2 linked regions of the Actinoplanes teichomyceticus ATCC 31121 genome follow. The protein of the gene in region 1 interacts with the protein of each later gene in a pairwise test. Links are inferred from orthologs where the notes say so. Each region holds a gene or a part of one and is shown in the gene's direction. Other genes may lie near its edges. The genes, in order: ACTEI_RS07560 and ACTEI_RS31795.

Evidence for each region.
Region 2: the proteins of ACTEI_RS07560 (region 1) and ACTEI_RS31795 interact in binary tests that used the Escherichia coli proteins (3 or more experiments, as listed by UniProt). The link is inferred for Actinoplanes teichomyceticus ATCC 31121 from one-to-one orthologs.

Annotation. Positions count from the first base shown.
Region 1 is NZ_CP023865.1:1,649,714-1,659,817, reverse strand. What follows is about bases 6,697-9,645. They hold ACTEI_RS07560 (sulfurtransferase TusA family protein), read left to right. Parts: upstream 6,697-8,040; coding sequence 8,041-8,250; downstream 8,251-9,645. Other genes in these bases: ACTEI_RS07550 (carbohydrate kinase family protein), read right to left, coding at 8,820-9,645; ACTEI_RS07555 (P-loop nucleotide/nucleoside kinase family protein), read right to left, coding at 8,305-8,805; ACTEI_RS07565 (cysteine desulfurase family protein), read left to right, coding at 6,899-8,044. Outside these bases: qcrC (cytochrome bc1 complex diheme cytochrome c subunit), read right to left, coding at 1-667; ctaE (aa3-type cytochrome oxidase subunit III), read right to left, coding at 718-1,314; ACTEI_RS07595 (cytochrome c oxidase assembly protein), read left to right, coding at 1,424-2,395; ACTEI_RS07590 (hypothetical protein), read left to right, coding at 2,445-2,879; trpD (anthranilate phosphoribosyltransferase), read left to right, coding at 2,915-3,973; ACTEI_RS07580 (hypothetical protein), read left to right, coding at 4,603-4,815; ACTEI_RS07575 (cytochrome c oxidase subunit 4), read right to left, coding at 5,367-5,792; ctaC (aa3-type cytochrome oxidase subunit II), read right to left, coding at 5,802-6,695; more of ACTEI_RS07550, read right to left, coding at 9,646-9,797; iron-sulfur cluster insertion protein ErpA, read right to left, coding at 9,903-10,104. UniProt on the Escherichia coli protein: Sulfur carrier protein involved in sulfur trafficking in the cell. Part of a sulfur-relay system required for 2-thiolation during synthesis of 2-thiouridine of the modified wobble base 5-methylaminomethyl-2-thiouridine (mnm(5)s(2)U) in tRNA.
Region 2 is NZ_CP023865.1:7,249,381-7,259,329, reverse strand. What follows is about bases 3,640-6,433. They hold ACTEI_RS31795 (cysteine desulfurase family protein), read left to right. Parts: upstream 3,640-4,345; coding sequence 4,346-5,521; downstream 5,522-6,433. Other genes in these bases: mnmA (tRNA 2-thiouridine(34) synthase MnmA), read left to right, coding at 5,531-6,433. Also shown: ACTEI_RS38785 (Hsp70 family protein), read left to right, coding at 1-163; ACTEI_RS31820 (PLDc N-terminal domain-containing protein), read right to left, coding at 180-506; ACTEI_RS31815 (DUF202 domain-containing protein), read right to left, coding at 545-844; ACTEI_RS31810 (YidH family protein), read right to left, coding at 844-1,230; ACTEI_RS31805 (electron transfer flavoprotein subunit beta/FixA family protein), read left to right, coding at 1,638-2,417; ACTEI_RS31800 (electron transfer flavoprotein subunit alpha/FixB family protein), read left to right, coding at 2,438-3,388; more of mnmA, read left to right, coding at 6,434-6,619; ACTEI_RS31785 (methionine synthase), read left to right, coding at 6,612-7,619; NAD-dependent DNA ligase LigA, read left to right, coding at 7,583-9,949. UniProt on the Escherichia coli protein: Master enzyme that delivers sulfur to a number of partners involved in Fe-S cluster assembly, tRNA modification or cofactor biosynthesis. Catalyzes the removal of elemental sulfur from cysteine to produce alanine.

The DNA of each region.
Region 1 (10,104 bases):
TCTGGTTGTCACCGAAGACCGGCATGTTCTGCGGGCCGGTCAGCATGGCCGCGTAGATCTGCTCCTCGGTGGCGTCGTGCAGGCTCGGGGCGAACTTGCCCGACGACAGCGCGCCACCGGCGCCACCGAAGCTGTGGCAGGAGGTGCAGTTGACCCGGAAGAGCTCGCCACCGCGGGCCAGGGCCTCGGGGTTGGTCTTCAGATCGGCCTGCAGGCTGCCGGACGGGAGCTCCGGCCCGCCGCCGAGCTCCTGCACGTACTGCGCGAGCTGCTTGGTCTCGTCCGGGGTGAACTGCGGCTTCTTCTGCTCGGCCTGGGCCTCCTGGCGGGTCATCGGCATACGGCCGGTGCCCACCTGGAACTCGACGGAGGCCGAGCCGACGCCGATCAGGCTGGGGCCACGGCCCTCGACGCCCTGCCCGTCCCGCCCGTGGCAGGAGATGCAGCTGTTGTCGAAGAGCTCCTTGCCCTGCTGCGCGGCTGTGGAGAGCTGGGTGGTGTCCTCGGCGAAGGCGCCGGGGGTGAAGGCGGTGTAGACGCCTCCGGCCAGCGCGAGCGCCGCGAGCATGCGCACCGCCGCGCCGAGCCGCCGACGCGCCCGGCTGGGCACGCCGGCGCGCCGGGAGAACACCCGGGAACGCCTGCGGGCGGGGGTGTCAGAAGTCATGGGCTATGTCCCTCTGGGTGTCGTTAGAGATCCTCGCCTGCGGCGCTGGGTCACTGAAGCCAATAGATCATGGCGAACAGCGCGATCCACACGATGTCGACGAAGTGCCAGTAGTACGACACGACGATGGCCGACGTGGCCTGTGCCGGGGTGAACCGGCCCATGGTCGTGCGGATCATGTAGACGATGAAGGCGACGAGGCCGCCGGTCACGTGCAGGCCGTGGAAGCCGGTGGTCAGGTAGAACATCGATCCGTACCCGTCACCGTTGAGCTTGACGCCCTCGTGGATGAGGTTGCGGTACTCGTTCGCCTGGCCGAGCACGAAGATCAGACCCATCACGAAGGTGACCGTGAACCAGCGCCGCAGCGCGAACACGTCACCCTTCTCCGCCGCGAAGACGCCCAGCTGGCAGGTCACGGACGAGAGGACCAGGATCACCGTGAACGTCGTCGCGTACGGGATGTCCAGCACCTCGGTGTGCTTCTCCCACAGCTCGGGCGCCGCCGCGCGGATGGAGAAGTACATGGCGAACAACGCCGCGAAGAACATGAGCTCGCTGGAGAGCCACACGATGGTCCCGACGCTCACCATGTTGGGTCTGGTCAGCGAGTGGATCCGGCTCTTGTCGATGGCTGCCGCTGTCACGGGCCCATTATTCCCCCGCCATAGGTCCAAGGTCAGGCGGGGTCCCTAATCCGGCACTGTGGGCAGCCCGGAATATTCGGTGACCAGGCGGTAGGTCTAGCTTCGAGTGGTGCAGTCAGTCGAAATCGCCTTGCTGGCCGACGCCGCCGGGGATACTGACCTTCCACCGTTCACCGCGTCGGCCATCTTCACCCGGTTCAACCTGGTCAGCCTGATCGCGCTGGGACTGCTGGTCTCGGCCGCCCTGTACCTGTACGGGGTGCACCGCCTGCGGCAGCGCGGCGACCACTGGCCGGGCGGGCGCACCGCGGCCTTCCTCGCCGGTGGACTCGGGTCGGTCGCGGCGGTCACGGTGACCGGCATCGAGGCGTACGACACCACGCTCATCTCGGTGCACATGGTGCAGCACATGGTGCTCTCCATGATCGGGCCGATCTTCCTGGCCCTGGGCGCGCCGACCACCCTGGCGCTGCGGGTGCTGCGCCAGCGGCCGCGCAAGCTGCTGCTCGCGTTCGTCCACAGCCGGTACGTCCGGGTCCTGACGTTTCCGCTGGTCGCGTTCGGACTGTTCATCGCGAACCCGTTCGTCCTCTATTTCACCGGCCTGTACCGGCAGACCCTGGAGCACGCCTGGCTGCACGAATTCATCCACGTGCACTTCCTGATCACCGGCTGCCTGTTCTTCTGGCCGCTGCTGGGCCTGGACCCGTTGCCGAACCGCTGGCCGTACCCGGGCCGCGCGTTGCTGATGGTGCTGTCGGTGCCGTTCCACACGGTGCTCGGGCTGACCATCATGCAGAGCAAGGAGCTGCTCGGCGGCGACTGGTACCCGAACCTGCACCTGAGCTGGATGGATCCGCACTCCGACCAGGTCACCGCGGGCGGCATCCTGTGGGCCGGCGGCGAGATCGTCAGCGTCACGATGCTCGGCATCCTGGTGGTGCAGTGGGTACGCCAGTCGGAGCGCGAGGCCCGCCGGATCGACCGTGCCCTGGACCGGGTGGAGAGCGAGGACGCCGCCGCGGCGGCCAAGATCACAGCTCGCGAGCAGCCGCCGCGCCCGGAGCCCGACGCCGGATAACAGATTCGGTACGATCGGCGGGACCTCCGAGGTGAAGTGGGGCACAAACATGAGCGACACCACCACGACCAAGTACACCGTTCTGCTATACAGCGACGACGCTGCGGTGCGCGACCGGATCCGGCTCGCCATCGGCCCGCGTCCGGCGGCCGACCTCGCCGTCGAGTTCACCGACGCCTCCACCTGGGAGGAGTGCCGCCGGCTGCTCGACGAGTACGAGATCGACCTGATGGTGCTCGACGGCGAGGCGACCCCGGCCGGCGGGCTCGGCATCGCCCGGCAGACCAAGGACGAGTACCCGGATCCCCCGCCCACCTGTGTGGTGATCGCCCGTGCCGCGGACCGGTGGCTGGCGGCCTACTCGCAGGTCGACGCCACCCTGCTGGCCCCGCTCGACCCGGTCGTCACCGGCCAGACGGTGGCCGGCCTGCTCCGCGCCCGCCGGGCCGGCGCGGTGCCGCTGGGCGCCCTGCCCCGCACCTGACCGACCGAGTTGCCACCCCCGACGAAAGGCCCCGCATGGGCGCACGCACCTGGCCGAACCTGACGAGCTCCCTGCTGCGTGGCGAGGAACTCGCCGCCGCGGACACGGCCTGGGCGATGGGCGAGATCATGGCGGGCAACGCCACGCCGGCCCAGATCGCCGGTTTCGCCGTGGCGCTGCGGGCCAAGGGTGAGACGCCGGCCGAGCTGGCCGGCCTGGTGAAGGCGATGCTGGCCAACGCCACGCTGGTGGAGCTGCCCGCGGAGGTCCGCGCCCGCGCGGTCGACGTGGTCGGCACCGGTGGCGACCGGGCCAACACGGTGAACATCTCCACCATGGCGGCGATCGTCATCGCCTCCGCCGGGGTGACCGTGGTCAAGCACGGCAGCCGCTCGGCGTCCTCCACCACCGGCACCGCCGACCTGCTGGAACACCTGGGCATCCCGCTCGATCTGGGCCCGGCCGGGGTGAGCCGGACGGTCGCCGAGGCCGGTATCGGCTTCTGCTTCGCGGCGCGCTACCACCCCGGGATGCGGCACGCCTCGGTCACCCGGCGCGAGCTGGGCGTGCCCACCTTCTTCAACATGCTGGGCCCGCTGACCAACCCGGCGCGGCCGGCGTCGGCGGCGGTCGGCTGCTTCGAACCGCGGATGGCCCCGGTGATGGCCGGGGTGTTCGCCATGCGCGGCGATTCCGCCCTGGTCATGCGCGGCGAGGACGGCCTGGACGAGTTCACCACCGCCGCGCCCACCCGCCTCTGGCTGGCCCGCGACGGCAAGGTGGAGGAGATGCTGGTCGACGCCACCGAGCTGGGCCTGCCGCGCAGCGAACCGGCCGCGCTGCGGGGCGGCGACGCGGCCTTCAACGCCGACGTGGCGCGCCGCGTGTTCGCCGGGGAGACCGGCCCGGTGCGGGACGCGGTGCTGGTCAACGCGGCCGCCGCGTTCACCGCGCAGAGCGGCTTCCCGGGCGATTTCCGGGACACCATGCGGGCGGGCATCGCCCGCGCCGCCGAGGCGATCGACTCCGGCGCCACGACCGCGCTGCTGGAGCGGTGGGTCGCGGCGGCGCAGGCGGCCAAGGCCGCCGAGTAGCACCCCTTCCCGGTACGACCTCCGGGCGCCCGCCGAGCCCGATCGCCCCGTGCCTCTCCGGCGCCCGGCGGTCCGGCCCGGCGGACCCGGACGCGACCCGGATGACCGGCGCGCGGCCATCACTCGGCGGGCCTGCCGCGCCCGGGAGCACCGGCGCACAGCCGCCCTCCCACACGCCCCACCACACCGCACATGACCGGCACAGCCGCCCGGGCGAGCTCCGCCGGCCCGGCCGCATACCGCCAAGCCGGCCGGGCCGAACAACTCAGCCGGGCCGCCGGAGCTCGCCCGGGTCGGGCAACTGGGCCGGGCCGCACAACCCAGCCGGGCCGGACAACTCGGCGGGGCCGGGCCTTTCGGCCCGCGAAGTCCTTTCCGCGGTAGCCGGCGCGGCCGTGGTGACGATGGGCTCCGTCACTGGTGACGGGTCGGACTTGGGCCGCGACGGGCCGGAACCATAAATTTGACGCCCGGCGGGATGAGTTTGGCGCGGGGTTGAGGCCCTAGTTGCTGAAATATCCGGAAAAAGACCGCAACACGCCGCCGCCAATGCTCGGTATCACCCGATTGACATGACAGCGTCTGAATGACATTCGGGTAATCCCACCTTCCGCACGAAGGAGAAACCCGTGAACGAACGCGAATTGCGCTGCGTCATCTGTGACGGCGACATGCTCTTCGAGACGCCGCCGTGTGACGACGGGCACGACGACGACTGCCCGGAGCTGGTCTGCACCCGTTGCGGGGCCGCCGAGGTGGTGGCGCCGATCGTCGTGCACCTGTGGATGGCGCCGCAGGGGTCCCGCCGGATCGCCCCGCAGCAGCGCACCGCCGCCGCCTGACCGGGTACCGTGCCCGCGCGGGACGGAGGCTTCCGCTCCGATCGGTGCTCCCCCGGCACCGCCCGGCTGTGCCGGCAGCGCCCTCGACCCCGCCCGGCACGAGCAGTGCCGCACGGCCTCGGCGCGACACGAACAGCGCCGCACCGTCCCGTGCGACGGGAACAGCGCCGCACCGTCCCGTGCGACGCGAACAGCGCCGCACCACCCCGCCCGACACGAACAGCGCCGCACCATCCGCACGAGGCGAACAGCGGACCGCGGCCACCATTCCGCGCCGGCGATCCTCCCGGCCGCCGGGCCGCGCCCGGGTGGCCCGGGCCGGCGGCGGTCTCGCGCGCCGACCGCCCCGGGGCTCGGCTCTGCCTGCGGACGCCGGCCCCCGGCTCGTACCCGGGAGGGGTTGTCAGACATGCGGACAGCCCGCGCTCCCGGGACGAGTGCGCGGGCTCCGGGATCCGGCCGGGCCAATGTTGAGCGGGGCGGGTGCCCGTAGGGCAACGGAAAGCCCGCGCTCCCCGAACGGGGGCGCGGGCTTTCGAGGTGCGGCCGGATCAGTGCTCGGCGGGCTGGCGGGTGCTCGTGTAGTACTCGAAGAGCATCCCGCAGGAGCTGAAGATCACTGCGATCAGACCGGCGGCGAGCAGCCACCACATCCAGAACACCAGGCCGAGGCCGGCGACCGCGGCGGAGAGCGCGATGCCGAACGGCCAGTAGCTGCCCGGGCTGAAGAAGCCGAGCTCGCCGGCGCCCTCGGCGATCTCGCCGTCCTCCCGGTCCTCCGGGCGCAGGTCGATGCGGCGGGCGACGAACCAGAAGAAGCCGCCGCACATCGAGCAGAGCAGCGCGGAGAGGATCAGCGCGATGGTGCCGACCCACTCGACGTGGTCGCCGGTGCCGTGGGTGTAGAAGCCGTAGACGGCGGCCGCGCCGAACAGGAACAGGGCGACCCCGAGGAAGATCTTGTACTCGGTCCTCACGTCAAACCCCTACTTTCCCGCGGCTTCGGTCGCGCCGGACTGGTTCCAGCTGTGCGTCTGGCGCCGGGTGTTGAACGGCTGGGTGGTCGTCGCGTACGGCGCCTTGCCGATCGAGGTCAGCGCGTCCTGCGTCGACTGCCCGGCCGTCTTGGCGGCCAGGAACTTGTCGAACTCGGCGGACGTGACCGCCACCAGCTCGAAGTTCATGAACGCGTGGTACGTGCCGCAGAGCTCCGCGCACCGGCCGACGTAGCGGCCCTCCTTGTCCAGGGTGACCTCGAAGACGTTGCGCACGTTGCCCGGCATGACGTCCCGCTTGAACAGCAGCTCCGGCACCCAGAACGAGTGGATGACGTCCTTGCTGATCTCCTCGAACCGGATCTTCTCGTGGGTGGGGACCACCAGGATCGGGATGACGTCGGAGGAGCCGACCGTGGAGGCCACGGTCTTCGCCTCGGTGCCGATGCCGTCGCGGTAGTCGAACTCCCAGTTCCACTTGAACGCGGTGACCTGGACGACCTGGTCCGGGTTCTTCGAGAGCTTGTCCACGTCGGTCTGGACGATCGCGGTGTAGTAGAAGAGCACCGCGACGATCAGCACCGGCGTGACCGTGTAGAGGACCTCCATCGGCATGTTGAACCGGGTCTGCACGGGCAGCTCTTCGCCACGCTTGCGGTACCGGATCACGCACCAGAAGATCAGGCCCCAGACGCCGACGCCGACCACCAGGGCCGCGACCGTCGAGGCGATCCAGAGGTCGTACATCTTGTGCGCCTGCAGACTGATACCCGGGCCGGGCCATCCGAAGTGGCCGAACTTCTTCCCGACGTCCTCAGCCGAGCAGCCTGCGAGCAGCGCCAGCAGCATCGCGCCGCCGAGCCCCAGCCCGGCCGCCCGGCCCATCGCCCGCGGCCCTGTGGCCGAACTCCTTGCGCCCACCTGCTTCTGCCTCCTTAGCAGCGCCGCCTGCCGAAACCGGACACCTGGCGGCAAGGCTCACCGACGGTCGCACACTACTCGACCAGGGCCGGGCCGCCCGTCACCGGGGGGCGTTCGGCCGGGACCTTCCACGAATCTCCAGTCAACCGGACGATACCGTTCCCTGTGTGGATTACACAGGCGATCCGGCCGGGGCGCATGTTTACCTGGACGCCGCCAGCGCCGTCCCGCTGCACCCGGTAGCCCGGGAGGCGCTGCTCGCGGCTCTGGCCGACGGCTGGGCCGACCCGGCACGTCTCTACGCGCAGGGCCGGCGGGCGCAGCGGTTGCAGGAGGCGGCGACCGCGGTGGTCGCGGAGATCCTCGGGGTACGCCCGGACGAGCTCTCGTTCTGGCCCTCCGGAGCCGCGGCCGCGCAGGCCGCGGTGCTGGGCGGGCTGGCCGGGCGCAAACGGGCCGGGCGGGTGCTGGTGCACTCGGCGATCGAGCACTCCGCGGTGCTGCACGCCGCCGGGACCGCGGAGACCGCCGAGGTCGGGGTGGACCGCACCGGCCGGCTCGACCTGGACGCCTGGGCGGCCGCGGTGGCCGCGCCGGGGGTGGCCCTGGCCGCGCTGATCAGCGCCAGTCACGAGGTGGGCACGGTGCAGCCGGTGGCGGCCGCGGCGGAATACTGCGCGGAATCCGGGGTACCGCTGTTCGTGGACGCGGCACAGTCGGTCGGCCGCCTGGCGGTGCCGCCGGGCTGGTCGCTGCTGAGCGCCAGCGCGCACAAGTGGGGCGGGCCGCCGGGGGTTGGTGTGCTGGCCGTACGCAAAGGGGTGCGATGGATCTCACCCACGCCGCAGGATGATCTTTATCGCCCTCGCCCGCAGGGCGCGGCGGATCTGCCGGCGATCGTCGCCGCGGCGGCGAGCCTGCGGGCGGTCAGCGCCGAGGCGCAGGCCGAGGGGGTACGCCTGAGCGCGCTGGTGGACCGCATCCGGGACCGCGTCGCGGCGACCGTGCCGGACGTGGAGATCGTCGGGGATCCGGTCGAGAGACTCCCCCACCTGGTCACCTTCAGCTGCCTCTACGTGGACGGCGAGGCGCTGCTGCACGCGCTGGACCGGCACGGTTTCGCGGTGTCGTCCGGCTCCTCGTGCACCTCGTCCACGCTGCGCCCCAGCCACGTGCTGGAGGCGATGGGCGTGCTCAGCCACGGCAACGTGCGGGTCTCGCTGCATCGCGGGACCACCGAGCAGGACGTGGACCGGTTCCTCGCGGTGCTGCCCGGGCTGGTCGCCGGGATCCGGGCGGAGGCCGGGCTCTGATCACCCTGGATTGCCGAGGGCAGCGCTGCCCGCTGCCGGTGATCAAGCTGGCCAAGGCGATCCCGCAGGCGGCGATCGGCGAGGTCGTCCGGGTGCTCGCCGACGACCCGGCCGCGGCCAACGACATCCCCGCCTGGTGCCGGATGAAGGGTCAGGAGTTCGTCGCCGGCCACGGCCACACCTTCGACGTGCGCCGAACCACCTGACCGACCGCCACCGTCGGCAACGGCGCATCGCCCGCGCCGCGAAGCCGAGCCGGCTCAGCTCAGATACTCGACCACCCGGGGCACCGGATCCTTGGCCAGGAAGGTGTCCACGACCAGGCGCGGGCCCAGGTACGGCTCGTACTCCGCCTGGCGTTCCAGCACGCGCACCCAGTCCGGCACGCCCTCGTGGTCACGCGCCTGGTAGCGCGCCTCGACCCGGCGCCGGTGCTCGGCATCGTCGCCGCAGAGCACCTCGACCACGCGCAGCGGCACGTCCATCCGGTCGGCCAGGTCGACCCAGAGCTCGCGGGCCGCCTTGACCGGGTTCACCGCGTCGATGATCACGTGGTGGCCGATCCGGAGCTGCTCCTCGGCCAGCGCGGCGACCACGCCGTACGCGGCGAAGCCGGGCCGGGGCTCGTGCACGCCGTAGCGCTGGAGGGTGAAGTCGACGGTGTCGACGGCGAGCACCGCCGCCGGCAGCTGACCGGCGACGGCGGCGGCCAGCGTGCTCTTGCCGACCCCGGGCAGGCCGGCGAAGACGGCGAGGACCATGGTCTGTTTCTACCTCAGGCCGGCAGGTGCGGCGCGATCTCGGCGGCCGCGTCCTCGCCGTACGCGACGGCCAGGCGCTTGGTGAACTCCTCCGGCTTGATGTCGTACTCCTGGGGGCCGACGGTCTCCAGCACCAGCGCCGCGAGCAGCGAGCCGACCTGGGCGGCCCGCTCCAGGCCGAGGCCCCAGGAGACGGCCGAGAAGAAGCCGGCCCGGAAGCCGTCGCCGACGCCGGTCGGGTCCTCGCCGAGCACGTCCGGCACGACCGGCACGTGGATGCGCTCGATCTCCTTCCCGGTGATCTCCACGCCGTCCCTGCCGAGCGTGGTGACCCGGATCCGCACCTCGTCCAGCACCTGCTCGGAGGTCAGGCCGGCCTTGGTCTCCAGCAGGGAGCGCTCGTACTCGTTGGTGAGCAGGTAGTCCGCGCCGCTGATCAGGCTCAGCACGTCCGAGCCGCCCATCCGGGCCAGCTGCTGCGACGGGTCGGCGGCGAACCGGTAGCCACGGGTGCGGCACTCCTGCGAGTGCCGGATCATCGCGGCCGGGTCGTTGGCGCTGATCAGCACCAGGTCGAGACCGCCGCAGCGCTCGACCACCGGGGCCAGCTCGATGTTGCGGGCCTCGGACATCGCGCCGGCGTAGAACGAGGCGATCTGGTTCAGGTCGTCGTCGGTCGTGCAGACGAACCGGGCGGTGTGCGCCACGTCGCTGACGTGAACCGAGTCGCAGTCCACCCCGTGCCGCTCCAGCCAGGACCGGTAGTCGGCGAAGTCGGCGCCGACCGCGCCCACCAGGATCGGCCGCAGACCGAGTCGGCCCATTCCGAAGGCGATGTTCGGCGCGACACCGCCACGGCGCACGACCAGGTCGTCGACGAGGAAGGAGAGCGAGACCTTGTGCAGCTGGTCGGCGATGAGCTGGTCGGCGAACCGGCCCGGGAAGTGCATCAGGTGGTCGGTGGCGATCGAGCCGGTGACGGCGATCTTCATGGCGGCCCTCAGGGTTGGGTCGGGGTCGTTACGGAAAGAGACTACCGGGCGATCACGTGCAGCAGGCCGCCCCGCGGACGGGACGGCCTGCGAAAAGCTGCCGGATCAGTGGAACGAGTCGCCACAGGCGCAGGAGTTCTGCGCGTTCGGGTTGTCGATGGTGAAGCCCTGCGCGTCGATCCGGTCGGCGAAGTCGATCGTGGCGCCGGCCAGGTAGGGCGCGCTCATCCGGTCCACCACGACCTCGACGCCGTCGAAGTCGCTGACGATGTCGCCGTCGAGCGAGCGCTCGTCGAAGAAGAGCTGG
Region 2 (9,949 bases), 5.6 Mb from region 1 along the record:
GAGCCGGCTGCTGCGCTTCTTCCAGCTGCTGCTGAGCCTGCTCACGATGCTCTGCGTGCCGGTGGTCGCGCTGATCGTGGCGTACGGCTACGGCAACTCCGACCCGTGGCAGGAGGACGCCGTCAAGGTGTTCGAGGACATCGCGGCGCTGCTGAACCTCTAGGCGCCGGAGCGGGCGGTCAGGACTCGTCGTCCTGGTGCAGCTCCCGCTCCCACTGGGCGAGCAGCTCACGGTCGCGGCGGGACTGCTCGGTGTCCATGGAGCGCAGGAAATCCGGGTCGTCGTCGGGCGCGGACGGCCGCGCGGGCGCTCGTCGGGCCGCCGGGCTGACCGGGCGGCCCCAGACGAAATACGCGATCGGCCCGGCCAGCGGGACGAGGACCACGACCAGGACCCAGAGCAACCGCGGCATGGCGCGCACCCGCTCCGCCGACAGGCAGGCGATGAGAGCCAGGGTCAGCAGGACGACTGCGACCGCGGCCGAGAAGATGAACAACCGGACCATGGGGCAATGATGCTCCTCCCGCGCGATCCCGGCGACGATCAGAGCATGACAACCAGACCGCCGATGATCGCGAAGGCCACGGTGATCAACGCGTAGGCCCGGATCGCCCGGCCCGCCGGTCGGGGAGTGCGGGCCCGCAGGCCTGGGGCGCGGTGCAGGGCGACGGCGGTCAGCGCGGCCCAGCCGCCCATCGCGGCGCCGGCGATCAGCCACTCGGCCGGGCCCGCGCCGGGATGGACGGCGGGGCGACCGGCCAGCAGGGCGACCGCGGCCGCCGACATGCCGGTGCGCCGCCAGGCCAGCCGGGTGCGCTCGGGGGCGGCGCCCGGGTCGCGCATCAGGCGAGGACCCGGTGGAGCACGGTGCCGACCAGCACCACCGCGCCGATCGCCACGGTGATGGCCAGCACCGCCGGGAAGCGGGAGCGGGGCAGGTCGACGCCGAGCCGCATGGCCCGCTCGGCGCGCGCCCAGTGATCGACGGCCCGGAGCGCGACGAGCCCGCCGAGCACCAGCAGCGCGATGGCGATGATCTCGCGGAGCCGGGCGATCGGCAGTGGTGGCAGGAACTGGGCGCAGGCCAGGCCGCCGGCGATCAGCGCGAGTCCGGTGCGGATCCAGGCCAGGAAGGTCCGTTCGTTCGCCAGGGAGAACCGGTAGTCCGGAGTGGTGCCCTCGGTATGGGCGCTTTCCGGGTCGAACCACTGGAGCAGGCCGCCGAACACCCGCTGATTATTGACCGATCGGGTCAAGAAGGTGGAGCCAGAGATTGCGTACTTCGTCACTCACGCAGGCCTCGCGCGGGCGGCCGCAGCGGCACCACGGCGAGTCGGGGCCGGAGCGGCCGTGGGGCTGCGGAGCGGTGCTCCCGCGCTCTGCGAGAGGATGAAGGGCGGGCAGGTTCGTACCGTCCAACAGTGCTGCGTTTTGGCCGGACATGTCAGACACCTCCTCTTGGCCATGCTAGCGATCGAGATCGTCTCGTGGGTGAGGTGTGTCACTCTGGGTGCCGGCACCAGCAAAGCTACTGGCGGGTAACCTTGCCGCATGTCCCGCCGCCCGGGGGTCTTCCGGCCGGCACGGATGGCCGATCGCAACGGTGCGTTCAATACAGGAGGGTCGTAGGAGCGCGATGAACATCGTCGTACTGGTGAAGCAGGTGCCCGACTCCGGTGCCGAGCGCACCCTGAGCGCAAGCGACAACACCGTCGAGCGGGGCTCGGCGAGCAACGTCATCAACGAGATGGACGAGTACGCCATCGAGGAGGCGTTGAAGATCAAGGAAGCGCACGGTGGCGAGGTGACCGTGCTGACGGTGGGCCCGGCCGGCGCGACCGAGTCGATCCGCAAGGCGCTCTCCATGGGTCCGGACAAGGCCGTCCACGTGCAGGACGACGCGCTGCACGGCTCCTGCGCGGTGGCCACCTCCAAGGTGCTCGCCGCCGCCCTCGCCCAGCTGAACGCCGACCTGATCCTGTGCGGCGCCGAGTCGACCGACGGCCGGGTCCAGGTCATCCCGCACATGCTGGCCGAGCGGCTGGGCGTGGCCGCGCTGACCGGCGCGCGCAAGCTCACCGTGGACGGCTCCCAGCTGACCATCGAGCGGCAGACCGACGAGGGCTACGAGGTGGTCACCGCCGCCACGCCGGCCGTCGTCAGCGTCTGGGACACCATCAACGAGCCGCGGTACCCGTCCTTCAAGGGCATCATGGCCGCCAAGAAGAAGCCGCTGCAGAGCCTCTCCCTGAGCGACCTCGGTGTCGCCGGCGACGAGGTCGGCTTCGCCGGGGCCACCAGCAGCGTGCTGGAGTGGTCGAAGCGCCCGCCGCGCACCGGCGGCGCCAAGGTCGTCGACGAGGGCAACGGTGGCGAGCAGCTCGTCGCGTACCTCGCCACCGAGAAGTTCGTCTGAGCCCGGAGAGGATGAGGGACATGGCTGAGGTACTGGTCGTCGTCGAGGCCTCGCAGGCCGCCGGCGTCAAGAAGGTCACGCTGGAGATGCTGACCATCGCCCGCACCCTGGGCTCGCCGTCCGCGGTGGTGTTCGGCGATGCCGCGCAGTTCACCGACAAGCTGGCCGAATTCGGCGCCGAGAAGATCTACGCGGCGTCCGGTGACGACGTCGAGGGCTACCTGGTCGCGCCGAAGGCCACCGTCGTGGCCGAGCTGGTCCAGCGGGTGCAGCCGGCCGCCGTGCTGCTCGGCTCCACCCAGGAGGGCAAGGAGATCGCCGGCCGCCTGGCGGTCAAGCTGGACAACGGCCTGCTGACCGACGCGGTCGAGGTGGCCGCCGACGGCACCGCCACCCAGGTCGTCTTCGCCGGTTCCACGATCGTCAAGTCCAAGGTCACCAAGGGCCTGCCGATCGTCACCATCCGGCCGAACTCGACCACCCCGGCGCCCGCACCCGCGTCGCCGTCGGTCGAGCAGCTGACCGTCGCGGTGTCCGAGAAGGACAAGCTGGCCAAGGTCGTCGAGCGGGTCGCCGAGCAGAAGGGCTCCCGCCCCGAGCTCACCGAGGCCTCGATCGTCGTCTCCGGCGGCCGCGGCGTCGGCAACGCCGACAACTTCAAGCTGGTCGAGGAGCTCGCCGACCTGCTCGGCGGCGCGGTCGGCGCCTCCCGTGCCGCGGTCGACTCCGGTTACTACCCGCACCAGTTCCAGGTCGGACAGACCGGCAAGACCGTCTCCCCGCAGCTCTACGTCGCGCTGGGCATCTCCGGCGCGATCCAGCACCGGGCCGGCATGCAGACCTCGAAGACCATCGTCGCGGTGAACAAGGACGCCGAGGCGCCGATCTTCGAGCTCGCCGACTTCGGTGTCGTCGGCGACCTCTTCAAGATCGTCCCGCAGGCGGCGGACGAGATCCGCAAGCGCAAGTAACCCCTGCGCGGTCACGGCCCGGCGGGGGACCGCCGGGCCGTCCCCTTTTCCCGGTACGACCGGTGGGGCCCCGCCCGCAGGCTTCCCGCCGAGCCCCGTGCATTCCCGCACGACACGGTTCCCGCCCCGGGCCGGTTGCGCGCCCCACGCCGGTTGCGCGCCCCACGCCGGTTGCGTGCCCCGCCCGCGGCCCACCCCAGCAGGCTCACCGCAACTCACGCGACCGGCGCTGAACGTGGCCGTCTCGCCGGACTGACCCCCACCACCCCCGGCCGCGGCCCCGTCAGCGCGGATAACCACCCCCAGCCCCAGCCGGCGCACCCGGCTGGGGCCGACGGCGGTCATCGGCGCGCGATACCCACGCTGAGCCCCGGCTGGCTGCACGGGCTGGTGTTGGTGGCGATTTTGCGTCGGGATGGCTGCACTGAGCCCCAGCCGGCCGTTTCCGGCTGGTGCTGATGGTGGTCATGGGCGCCGGATGGCCATGCGGGCCCACGGCGGTGGTGCTACCCGGGGTGGCGAGGGCCCGTGGGTGGGATCGGCGGGGTGGCGGGCCCGTGGGTCGGATTGCTGCCTGGCGGGGCCCGGTGGGCGGGGTTGCGGAGGCGGCGGGGCGCATGTCGGGCTGGTGCGGGGATGTTTGGGGTGGCCGGGACCACCCACGGGCGTAGCCCCGGAGGGCTTCGCGTTCTGGACGCCCCGGCGGCCAGCGGAGCCCGCAGGGGCCCTCGGCGGGAGCGGCGGTCTGTACCCCCGCGGACCTACGACATCAAGCTTTTGATCTTGGATGTGGTCTCGACCTGTGATCTTGGACGGGCGAGCGGCGAGGGGCGACGGCCGAGGGCCGAGGAGCGGCGGGCCAGGGATGACGGGTGTGGGGTGGTAGGTGGCGGTTCGAGCCATCGACCGGCGACTGGCCCGGCAAGTTTCCCGGGAGCAGGTTCTAGAGTGGGAAAAATGGCCTACCTCGATCATGCGGCGACCACGCCGATGCTCCCCGCCGCGCTGGACGCCTACGTGGCCGCGGCGCGGGAGATCGGCAATCCGTCCTCCCTGCACGCGGCCGGACGTGGCGCCCGGCGGATGGTCGAGGAGTCCCGGGAGCGGATCGCGGCGGTGATCGGGGCCCGGCCCTCCGAGGTGATCTTCACGGGCGGCGGGACCGAGGCGGACAACCTGGCCACCAAGGGTGTCTTCTGGGCGCGGCGGGATGCCGAGCCGGGGCGGCGGCGGGTGGTGGCCTCGGCGGTCGAGCACCACGCGGTGCTGGACGCGGTGGACTGGCTCGGCACGCACGAGGGCGCCGAGGTGACCCTGCTGCCGGTGGACGGCGACGGCCGGGTGGACCCGGACGTGTTCGCCGAGCTGGTGCGCTCGCACGGCGACGAGATCGCGGTGGTGAGCGTGCAGTGGGCCAACAACGAGGTCGGCACGGTCCAGCCGGTGCCCGAGCTGGCGGCGGTCGCGGCCACCGCGGGCATCCCGTTCCACACCGACGCGGTCCAGGCGGTCGGGCAGGTGCCGGTGGACTTCGCCGCCAGCGGGGTGGCCGCGCTCACCCTGACCGGGCACAAGCTGGGCGGGCCGGTCGGTGCCGGCGCGCTGGTGCTGGGCCGTGACGTGAGCTGCACGCCGCTGCTGCACGGCGGCGGGCAGGAGCGGGACGTACGCTCCGGCACGCTGGACACCCCGGGCGTGGTGGCGTTCGCGGTGGCCGTGGAGGCGACCGTGCGGGCCCGGCTGGAGTACGCGGACCGGGTCGCCGCCCTGCGTGACGAGCTGGTCCGGCGGGTGCTGGCCGCGGTCCCGGACGCGATCTACAACGGTGACGCCGAGCGCCGGCTGCCCGGCAACGCGCACTTCTCCTTCCCCGGCTGCGAGGGTGACGCGCTGCTGCTGCTCCTGGACGCGCAGGGGATCTACTGCTCGACCGGCTCGGCGTGCTCGGCCGGGGTGGCGCAGCCCAGCCACGTGCTGCTGGCGATGGGCGCGGACGACGCCCGGGCCCGCTCGTCGCTGCGGTTCTCGCTCGGGCACGACAGCACCGAGGCGGACCTGGACGCGTTGCTGGCCGCGCTGCCCGGCGCGGTGGAGCGCGCCCGCCGGGCCGGGGCGTGGAAGAGCCCCAGATAGGCTGGAGCCATGCGAGTTCTTGCGGCCATGTCCGGCGGCGTCGACTCCGCGGTCGCCGCGGCCCGCGCCAAGGACGCCGGGCACGACGTCACCGGGGTGCACCTGGCGCTGGCGCGTAACCCCCAGACGTACCGGACCGGCGCGCGCGGCTGCTGCACGCTGGAGGATTCGCGGGACGCGCGGCGGGCCGCCGACGTGATCGGCATCCCGTTCTACGTGTGGGACATGGCCGACGAGTTCCACGCCGGGGTGGTCGACGACTTCGTCGAGGAGTACGCCGCGGGTCGTACGCCGAACCCGTGCCTGCGCTGCAACGAGAAGATCAAGTTCGCGGCGGTGCTGGACCGGGCGGTGGCGCTGGGCTTCGACGCGGTGGTGACCGGGCACCACGCCCGGCTCGGGGCCGACGCTCTGCTGCGCCGCAGCGTCGACCTGGCCAAGGACCAGTCGTACGTGCTGGCCGTGCTGACCGGCGAGCAGCTGGCCCGGGCGGTGTTCCCGCTCGGCGACTCGACCAAGGAGCAGGTCCGCGCGGAGGCGGCGGCGCGCGGGCTGGCCGTCGCCGACAAGCCGGACTCGCACGACATCTGCTTCATCGCCGACGGCGACACCCGCGGCTTTCTCCAGAGCCGGCTGGGTGCGGCGCCCGGCGACATCGTGGACGGGCGCACCGGGGAGAAACTCGGCACCCACAACGGCGCCTACGGGTTCACGATCGGCCAGCGCAAGGGCCTCAACCTGCGGGTTCCGGCGCCGGACGGCCGTCCGCGCTACGTGCTGTCGATCACTCCGGTGTCCAACACGGTGACCGTCGGCCCGCGCGAGGACCTCGAGGTGGACGTGGTCACCGCGACCCGCCCGATCTGGCACGACGCGTCCGCCGAGCTCGACTGCGAGGTGCAGCTGAGGGCACACGGCGAGGTGGTCCCGGCCGCGGTCACGGTCACCGGGGACTCGCTGGTGGCCCGGCTGAAGACCCCGGCCCGCGGGGTCGCCGCCGGGCAGGCCGTCGTCGCGTACCGGCCGGACGCCGGTGGCGACATCGTGCTCGGCTCGGCCACCATCACCGCCGGCACCCGGGCGGCCGCCCATGCCTGAGAGCACCCCGGAGTTCGTCTGGCCGGCCGGCGCCGCCACCGGCATCGGCTCGCTGCCCGGCACCGACATCGCCGAGGCGCAGCGGATCGTGCTGGGCGAGCTGCCCGACCTGCCGCACCTGCCCGAGCTGCCGGAGCGCGGCCCGGGCGCGGACCTGATCGGCCGCGGCGCCGGGTTCCTGGTCGATCTGCCGGTGCAGCTGTACGCCGGCCGCTGGCAGATCGCCGGCCGGCCCGGCAGGGATCTGCGGCGTACGGCCGATCTGCTGGAGCGCGACCTGGACCAGCTGACCGAGCAGGCCGACGGGTTCACCGGCACGCTGAAGGTCCAGGCGGCCGGCCCGTGGACCCTGGCTGCCAACCTCGAGCTGCCGGTCGGCGGCCGGATGCTTCGTGACCCGGGCGCGGTCCGCGATCTCGCCGACTCGCTCGCCGAGGGGCTCCGGCGGCACGTCGCGGACGTGCGCAAACGGGTGCCGGGCGCGACCGTGCTGCTGCAGCTCGACGAGCCGTCGCTGCCGTCCGTGCTGGCCGGGCAGGTGCCGACGGAGAGCGGGCTGAGCGCGTACCGGGCGGTGCCCGCTCCGGACGCCGCGTCCCGGCTGCGCGCCGTGGTGGAGGCGGTGGACACCCCGGTGGTGGTGCACTGCTGCGCGCCGGACGTGCCGTTGCAGGTGATCCGGGACGCGTCCGCGTCCGCGGTCGCCTTCGACCTGTCGCTGCTGGCGGAGCTGGACCCGGTGGGCGAGGCGGTCGAGGCCGGGCTGGGCCTGTTCGTCGGCGCGGCGCCGACCCGGCCGGCCGCCGGGCAGCGGCCGGATGCCAAGCAGATCGCGGAACGGGTACGGAAGTTGTGGCAGCGGCTCGGCTTCCCGGCGGCCCGGCTGCCGCGGCAGGTGGTGCTCACCCCGGCCTGTGGACTGGCCGGCGCCGCTCCGGGGTATGTGCGTGCCCTGCTGAAGGCATGTCAGGAAGCGGGCCGCCGGGTCGCCGAGGTGTGATCCCCGTTTTGTCGGGGGGTGCGACTACCGTGCCTCGTAGGTCAACAGACACGGAGGTTGCGGTGACTTCACCCAGCGCAGAGCCCGGCGCGGAGCCTAGCGCGGAACCCGGCGCGGAGGCCGCCGCGCGGCACGCCGAGCTCGCCGATGAGATCCGTGACCATCAGTACCGCTACTACGTGCTCGACGCCCCGATCATCTCCGACGGGCAGTTCGACGCGCTGCTGCGCGAGCTGGAGGCGCTGGAGACCGAGTTCCCGGCGCTGCGTACCCCGGACTCCCCGACGCAGACGGTCGGCGGCACGTTCTCCAGCGACTTCGCCCCGGTGCAGCACATCGAGCGAATGATGTCGCTGGACAACGTCTTCACCTTCGACGACCTGGACGCCTGGGCCGAGCGTACGGTGCGCGACGCCGGCGGCCCGGTCGCGTTCCTCTGCGAGCTCAAGGTCGACGGCCTGGCGATCAATCTGACGTACGAGAACGGCAAGCTGGTCCGTGGCGTCACCCGGGGCGACGGGCGCACCGGTGACGACGTGACGCCCAACGTGCGGACCATCCGGGAGATCCCGGAGCGGCTGGCCGGCGAGGACGTGCCCGGGCTGCTCGAGGTGCGCGGCGAGATCTACTTTCCGGCCGAGGCGTTCGCCGACCTCAACGCGTCGCTGGTGGAGCAGGGCAGGGCGCCGTTCGCCAACCCGCGCAACGCCGCCGCCGGCAGCCTCCGGCAGAAGGACCCGCGGGTCACCGCGTCCCGCGGCCTGCGGATGGTGGTGCACGGCATCGGCGCGCGGGAGGGTTTCAACCCGGCGTCGCAGTCGGAGGCGTACGACGCGCTGAAGGCCTGGGGGCTGCCCACCAGCTCGCGGTGGCGGCTGGTCGAGGACATGGCCGGCGTCCGGAAGTTCATCGAGTACTACGGCGCGCACCGGCACGACGTCGAGCACGAGATCGACGGCGTGGTGGTCAAGGTCGACGCGGTGGCGATCCAGGGCCGGCTCGGCTCGACCAGCCGCGCGCCCCGCTGGGCCATCGCCTTCAAGTACCCGCCGGAGGAGGTCACCACCAAGCTGCTCGACATCGCCGTGAACGTGGGACGCACCGGCCGGGTCACGCCGTACGCGGTGCTCGAACCGGTGCAGGTGGCCGGCTCCACGGTCGCCCAGGCCACCCTGCACAACGCCCGGGAGGTTGCTCGCAAGGGCGTGCTGATCGGGGACACCGTGGTGCTGCGCAAGGCCGGTGACGTGATCCCGGAGGTGCTCGGCCCGGTCGTCGACCTGCGCCCGGCCGACGCCCGGCCGTTCGTCATGCCCACCGAGTGCCCGGCCTGCGGCACGCCCCTGGCCCCGGCCAAGGAGAGCGACGTCGACATCCGCTGCCCGAACGCCGAGTCCTGCCCCGGCCAGCTGCGCGAGCGGCTCGCCACGCTGGCCAGCCGCGACGTGCTCGACATCGAGGTGCTCGGCGACAAGGCGGCGCGGGCGCTGCTCGACTCGGGCGTGCTGCACAACGAGGGCGACCTCTTCTCGCTCACCGAGGAGGATCTGCTCCGCGTCCCGTTCTTCGTCAACCAGAACGGCAAGCTCGGCAGCAACGCGGGGAAGATGCTGCGCAGCCTGGCGGAGGCGAAATCCCGCCCGTTCGCGCGGGTGCTGGTCGCGCTCTCGATCCGGCACGTCGGCCCGACCGCGGCGGCCGCCCTCGCCCGGGAGTACGGCTCGATGGCCGCGCTGGAGGAGGTGCTCGCCCGGACGGCGGCCGACCCGGAGGCGGTGGCCGCCAGCGCCGAGGCGGCCGAGGCCGCGGCGGAGGCCGCCGGAGCGGCAGCGCCGGCGGACGGCGACCCGCAGGCGGCCGCGTCCCCGGACGCTGAGTCCCCGGATGCCGCGTCCCCGGACGTCGCCTCCCCGGACGTCGCCTCCCCGGACGTCGCCTCCCCGGATGCCGCCGCCGCGGATGCCGCCGCCGGGGACGCGGCATCCCCGGACGCCGCCGCCGTGGCGGAGCGGGCCAGGCGGAAGGCCAAGGCGGTCGATCCGCTCGCCGCCGTCGACGGGGTCGGGCCGATCATCGCGGACAGCCTCCGCGAGTGGTTCACCGTGCCCTGGCACCGCGAGATCATCGGCAAGTGGCGTGCCGCCGGCGTCAGGATGGCCGACGAGCGGGTGGAGAGCGGGCCGCGCCCGCTGGAGGGTGTGACCGTGGTGGTGACCGGCACGCTGGCCGGTTTCACCCGGGACCAGGCGGCCGAGGCGGTCACCTCGCGGGGTGGCAAGGTCAGCGGCTCGGTGTCGAAGAAGACCGGGTTCGTGGTGGTCGGCGACAAC